2 regions of the Mesorhizobium sp. W050 genome follow, and region 1 is predicted to be linked to the other one. Evidence: riboswitches for the same ligand, from Rfam matches in the RefSeq annotation. Region 1 holds a riboswitch; the other holds the start of a gene.

Region 1 (3,198 bases):
CGCGCCTCGCCGCCGGAGAGATCGTTGGGGTTCTCCGTGCCGGCGAGGCCGAGATGCTCCATCAGATATGTGGCGCGGTAGGGATCGTCGGCAGGCCCAAGCCCGGCCTCGACATAGGCGCGCACATTGGCAAAGCCGTCCATGTCGGGCATTTGCGGGAGATAGCGCACCGTTGCCGAAGGCTGGCGGAAGACCTCGCCGTCTTGCGGCTCGATCAGACCAGCAGCAATCTTCAGGAGCGTCGACTTGCCGGAGCCGTTGCGGCCGACGAGCGCGATCTTGTCACCGGCGGACGCCGTCAGTTCGGCGCCATCGAGCAGCGGCGTGCCGCCAAAGGTCAGTCTTATGCCGTCGAGGTTGAGAAGGGGCGGGGCCATGTCAGCTTTCAGGCAAGGGGTAGGGGTGGGCGAGCAGCAGCGCGCGGCCATGGCCGAGCGCGATTTCGAGGCCGCCCCCGGTCGTGTTGGACTTGACCTCGTTCGAGATGGTCAGCGACGAGCCGAACACGACCTCGACATGGTCGAGCGGCCACTTCGCGCCGGACACGGTGAGGCCCGAAAGATCGGAAAAGCCGAGCACCGAAAACAGCGTTCCGTCGGCATAGTCGAAGCCGGCCTTGCCAGGCAGCAGAGGGGCGCCTTCCTGCGCTCCGCTGGTCAACAGCAATTTTGTGCCGGCCTCGGCCAGCCGCAGGCTGAGCGCCAGATGGAGGAAGGCGTGGTCGGCGCGCTTGCCGCCGAAAGCGCCGGCCAGCACCAGGCTGGTGGCGCCGCGTTCCAATGCCGCCGCGATCGCCAGTTCGCCATCGGTCTTGTCCTTTTCGGGAGGAAACACCTCCCGCGGCACGGCGGCGAGATCGGCAGGCAGGTCCGCCGGCACGGAATCGAAATCGCCGACCCACAGCTCCGGCATCACGCCGAGCAGGCGGGCATGATCGATGCCGGCGTCGGCGGCGATGACGCGCGTGCCCGCGACCTGGCGGTCGAGCCGCGGCGTGCGGACGAGATCGCCGCCAAGCAGGATGGTGAATGTGCTCATATCCGCTGGCCCTTACCAGCCCCGCCGACGAAACGGAAGGCCGAGCGGCACCGTCACTCTTTGTTGGAGCATGATCTTTTTCCGGAAACGGATTCCACTTTCCGGGATCACGCTCGGGCAAACTTCCACTTGCGTGGCACCTTGGCCGGGCCTATGTGTCGAAACGCTCTAACGGGGTGCCGGACGCGATCTTCGCGGACCGGCTGAGAGGCAGTCTCGCCAACCCGCTGAACCTGATCCGGTTTGTACCGGCGGAGGGATTAGACGCTTCGGACAGCCCGACGCCTCAATTCCTTTCAACACGAATGAAGGAGGCGCCGATGCGCATTTTTTTGTCCCGTCTTGTCCCAGCGCTTGGGCTTGCTGTTTCGCTACTGGCAAGCCCTGCGTGCGCGCAGGAAAAACTCACGATCTATACCTATGAGAGTTTCACTGCCGACTGGGGTCCAGGCCCCCAGGTGAAGAAGGAATTCGAGGCCGAGTGTGGCTGCAGCGTCGACTTCGTGTCGGTGGCCGACGGCGTCGCGCTGCTCAATCGCGTCAAGCTCGAAGGTGCGTCGACCAAAGCCGATATCGTGCTTGGCCTCGACACCAACCTCACCGCGGAAGCCAAGGCTTCCGGCCTGTTTGTCCCACATGGCGCGGTGGCTGAAAACAACGTGCCGGGCGGCTGGAGCGACGACACTTTCGTGCCCTACGATTATGGCTATTTCGCCGTCGTCTACGACACCGAGAAGCTGAAGAACCCACCGAAGAGCCTGAAGGAATTGGTCGAGGGCGATGCCGCCGACAAGATCGTCATCCAGGATCCGAGGACGTCGACGCCGGGCCTTGGCCTGCTGCTGTGGGTTAAGTCGGTCTATGGCGACAAGGCGCCGGAAGCCTGGGCGAAACTCAAGGGCAAAGTGCTGACGGTGACGCCGGGCTGGAGCGAGGCCTACGGCCTGTTCACCAAGGGCGAGGCGCCGATGGTGCTTTCCTATACGACGTCGCCGGCCTACCACATGGTGGCGGAGAACACCGGGCGCTACCAGGCGGCCTCGTTCGAGGAAGGCGAGTATCTGCAGATCGAGGTCGCCGGCATCACCACCACGGGCGCGAAGAATCCGCTGGCGGCGAAGTTCCTGGCCTTCATGACCGGGCCGAAATTCCAGGATGTCATTCCGGAGACCAACTGGATGTTCCCGGCCGGGAAAACCGACAAGCCGCTCAATCCGGCTTTTGATAGGCTGGTCAAGCCGGCGAAGACCTTGCTGTTCAGCCCGGAAGAGGTCGCGGCAAATCGCAAGGCCTGGGTGGATGAATGGCTGGCGGTGATGAGCAAGTAGATTTGGCTGTATAGTCAAAAGATGAGTGCTCTACGGCGCCCCCCTCTGTCCTGCCGGACATCTCCCCCACGAGGGGGGAGATTGGCCTTTACGTTGACTTTCGCCAATCTCCGAAGCTGCAGGAATGAGCGGAGCGCTAAAACCGCCAATCTCCCCCCTCGTGGGGGAGATGTCCGGCAGGACAGAGGGGGGCGCGAAGGAACGCGACGCCCGGTAAAGAGTGCAACGCTCTGACCCCCGCATCACGGCCGGCATTGTCGCGCTTGCGGCAATCGCGCTGCTGATCGGTGGCGCCTTCGCCGGCCTTATCCGCGAAGGCGCGCACGACCTTTCCGGCGCCGCGTCCGCCTTTGACCTCTATCTCCTGCGCGTTGTCCGCTTCACGCTCTGGCAGGCTGCGCTCTCGACTCTGCTTTCCGCCGTACCGGCGCTCTTCGTCGCCCGGGCGCTGTCGCGGCATCCGCGCTTCTTCGGACGCGGCTTCATCCTGCAGCTATTCACTGTTCCCCTTGCCTTGCCGGCAATTGTCGGAGCGCTGGGAATACTGGCGCTCTATGGCCGCGCCGGTTATTTCGCCGCGATCGGTGGCCAGAGCTGGCCCGACATCTATGGGCTGTCGGGCATCCTCGTCGCCCACGTCTTCTTCAACCTGCCGCTGGCCACCCGGCTGTTCCTCGAAGCGCTGGGAACGGTGCCGGCCGATCAATGGCGGCTGGCGAGCCAGCTCGGCATGGGGGCGAGGCCAGCCTTCCGGCTGATCGAGTGGCCGGTGCTGCGCGCCGCGCTGCCGGGCGTCGCCGGGCTTGTCTTCATGCTTTGCATCACCTCCTTC
Region 2 (3,198 bases), 2.4 Mb from region 1:
GCGCCCTGCCCCCATGGCGGCGAGCATCTGCGAAATCTCCTTGCTGGTCGCAGCAAAACCTTCGACCAGCGCGACCATCATCGGGAAGAAGGTGACGAGCGCCACAAGCAGGATTTTTGGCATCAGCCCGAAGCCGAACCACAGCACGATGAGCGGCGCGATCGCGACCAGCGGCAAGGTCTGGCTGACGATCAGCAGCGGAAACAGCGCGCGGCGCAGCGGGGCCAAGAAATCGACCAGCGCCGAAAGCACGAAGGCAGCGACCAACGAGCAGGCGAAGCCGGCTGATGTGGCGCGGACGGTGGGCATGGTGTTGTCGGCGAGTGCGGCGCGATGCTCCCAGGCCTGCTGCAGCACGCGCGACGGCGGCGGCAGCATGATGGGGGCAGCGCCGCCATAGCGGGCGTAGAGTTCCCAGGCCGCGAGGAGCAAGGCGAAGGCGATGGCGGCAGGGATGGTCTTGGCGATGGCTGCGGCTAATCTCCCCCCTCGAGGGAGAGATGTCGCCGAAGGCGACAGAGGGGGTCGTCTCGCATAGGGCGCCCACGCCTTGCCGATGCAAAAAGGGCGTCGGCGCTCCACGCGGTGGGACCCGCTCTGGCCTGCCGGCCATCTCCCGCTCAAGGGGGGAGATTCGTGGGCATCGCGGTCTTCGCCAATCGCCAATGGCTCCCCTCCTCTTTGTGCTGAGGGGTCAGAGGCATCTCCTCCACGCAATGGGTCAGATAAACCAGCCACGGCAACATCCTCGAGGAACGACGCTTGAGCCGCGGCTCAGACCCCGCTCGGGCTGTTCGCCGAAATCGTGATGTCGAGGGTGACGTGGCCGGCGCCGGGGCCGAAGCGGCAGAAGGCCTCGTTGAGCGTGGCAAACACCGCACCGGCATCGCCGCGCAGTTTGGTGCAGAAGTTCTTTGAGCGTTCAAAGACGCCGGACTGTTTCAGGAAATCGATGCAGCCATAGATCTCGTCCATATGGTCGCCTGTGCCCATCACATAGAGCGAGAACTGCGCCGCCACCGGCTGGCCGGTCGACGGCGTGGCCTGGACAGCGCGGATCGCGGCGATCTTGCGCTCGTCCAGCGGAATGGCGGGGCCGCCGGTCTCGTCGGAGCGGCAGATCGGATCGTCGGGCTCGCCCGGACAGCCGCGCGAGACCGCTGCCGAAAGCACGCAGTGCTTGCCGCTTCTGGCCGCCGCGACGAACAGGTCGCGCATGGCGGGAAACAGCACCTCGGGCGGCCCGACCATAAGCGTCGAGATGTCGTCGGTTTCGATCCGCAGCCGGTCGCGCCACGGATCGAGCGCGCCGAGCGCGCCAAGGATGACGCCGACGAAATCGTCGGTCATGGGATAAAGGGAAATCTGTGCGCCTGAAAACATCGCCCGCCTCGCTCCGCTGGTATTATCCAGATCAGCTTTAGGGTCCGAAGGCTTGCCGCCCTCATCTCAGCCCCGACCATACGGAGCACCCCTGTGGATGAGCGGGTTAAAGCATTGTTCGCGACATTGGGGAAGCCGTTTGTTGAAGGCACTGCGGCAAAGTGTTTTGGGCCAGACGGGCCGGGCGCCCGGGCGTTCAGAGCGACTCGTCAGTTCGTTGCGTTATGAGATTTCCACGAATTTCTTATAACTGCGTTGAAATTCAAGCTGATAAACGTAATTACAAGAAAACGGCAGAGCCTCCGCGCAGCCCTTACGGTTTCTGCATTTCCTTATCCGCGACCCCATCCGAACTGTGCTGCTGCGTCGCTAGGGCTTGCCTGTGCTGGTCCCCTCGCCCCAGCGCTACGCCATCCACAAGCTGATCGTCGCCTCGCGACTCGGGCCGAGCGCTGGGGCCAAGCGGGAGAAGGATCTCCATCAAGCGCGCCTGCTGACCCAAGCGCTCGAAGCCACGCGTCGCCAGGACGACCTTGCCTTCGCCTTCATGGACGCGTGGGACAAGGGCGAAAACTGGCGCGAGACGATCCGGCGCGGCCTGAACCTGTTCGACGCCGACACGAGGGAAACAGTCAACACCATCCTGGGAAAATCCCTCCGCGAAATTGGTGCGAGTCCTGAAGGATTCACGATGCGTGATTAGCTGAAGCGACCGCTGCTATATTCATTGTCATCGTCCCAACTGTACGAAATTGGCTTGACGCTCGTTCGTACATAAAGTACGATATCTCTTTTCGCAGAGAGGAATGTCCTTGAGCACAGCGAACCATGTTGCCTTCGCCGATCTCTCTCGTCCTTTGCTGTCACCCCCGTCATTGCCGCCGCCCTTGTTGCCGCCGCCTTTATTGCCGCCCCCTTTGTTGCCCTTGTCATTCGATCAGTGCGAACGCCTCGCCGGGGCCTGGCGAATGGCCAGCCAGGACATCGCCGACGACATCCGCTTCATCCGCCAATATCTGAAAGTCGTTGCCGAGAAGGACGAGAGGCTGTCGACCGGCACCCTTGTTCACAGCCGCGCCTATGTCGAGGCCTGCGCCGGCTGGCTGCCACAGACTGTAGCGCGCTATCTGCGCCACCTGCGCCAGATCACCGAATGCGAACTGGCCATGACAGCTGCCGGGATTCGCTTTGCGCTGTCGAGTTATGCCTGGGAGGCATGAGGGCGCCTGTCGCCAAACACAAGGAATTGCGCTGCCCGTCGCAGGCGCAATTCGTCAGGTTGAGAGGCTCGGGCGCGCCTGAACGGCGGGCGCCAAGGATGGCCCGGCCAGCTAATTCCGGCCTTGCTTTATTTCGACTGGCCTTGTTTCAACTTGGCCTTATTTCGATTTGGCTTTGCCGGACTTTGCGGCGGCAGGCTTCGCTGCCTTTGACTTGGCGGCTGCCTTGGCGGGCTTGGCGTCAGCTTTCTTCGCCGCCTTTTTTGGCTTGGCGACCGCGCCATCGACTTCAGCCGTGGCCTGCTCCCAGTGTTCCTGATGCGCGCCTTCAGGCCGGCCGGCCTTTTCCCAAATCTCGTGCGCGCGCTGGCGAATGCGGTCCTGTTTGTCGTCCGTCACTTAAGCCTCCGTGGTTGGGTCCGGTCGGTTGGTCCAGATTCCACGAAAACATTAGCCGAAAATTCGGCCGGCGTCTTGAGTGACGAGACATCTCAGCGCGGGTCGGAAATCACCGCAACGCCGAGCAGCGCCGCTTTCTTGACGATCAGCCCCGCGAGGTCGGCATCCGAACGATCGGTGCCGGTGCGCTCCCGCA

The links. Region 1 has a riboswitch for thiamine pyrophosphate ahead of thiB (thiamine ABC transporter substrate binding subunit). Riboswitches for the same ligand answer to the same signal wherever they lie in the genome.
Region 2: it holds a riboswitch for thiamine pyrophosphate, as region 1 does, so the genes downstream of both, ACYG9Y_RS16330 (YkoF family thiamine/hydroxymethylpyrimidine-binding protein) here and thiB (thiamine ABC transporter substrate binding subunit) in region 1, are expected to answer to the same signal.

What each region holds. Positions count from the first base shown of each region.
Region 1 covers NZ_JBTTIH010000001.1:5,728,325-5,731,522, forward strand. Annotated here, with positions in the region: gene ACYG9Y_RS27695 (ABC-F family ATP-binding cassette domain-containing protein) at 1-377, opposite strand, end outside; gene ACYG9Y_RS27700 (thiamine diphosphokinase) at 379-1,038, opposite strand; TPP riboswitch at 1,201-1,315, shown strand; gene thiB (thiamine ABC transporter substrate binding subunit) at 1,359-2,366, shown strand; gene thiP (thiamine/thiamine pyrophosphate ABC transporter permease) at 2,587-3,198, shown strand, end outside.
Region 2 covers NZ_JBTTIH010000001.1:3,352,418-3,355,615, forward strand. Annotated here, with positions in the region: gene ACYG9Y_RS16325 (ABC transporter permease) at 1-519, opposite strand, end outside; gene ACYG9Y_RS16330 (YkoF family thiamine/hydroxymethylpyrimidine-binding protein) at 775-1,383, opposite strand; TPP riboswitch at 1,374-1,486, opposite strand; gene ACYG9Y_RS16335 (GSU2403 family nucleotidyltransferase fold protein) at 1,766-2,086, shown strand; gene ACYG9Y_RS16340 (hypothetical protein) at 2,352-2,603, shown strand; gene ACYG9Y_RS16345 (DUF2934 domain-containing protein) at 2,763-3,002, opposite strand; gene ACYG9Y_RS16350 (hypothetical protein) at 3,095-3,198, opposite strand, start outside.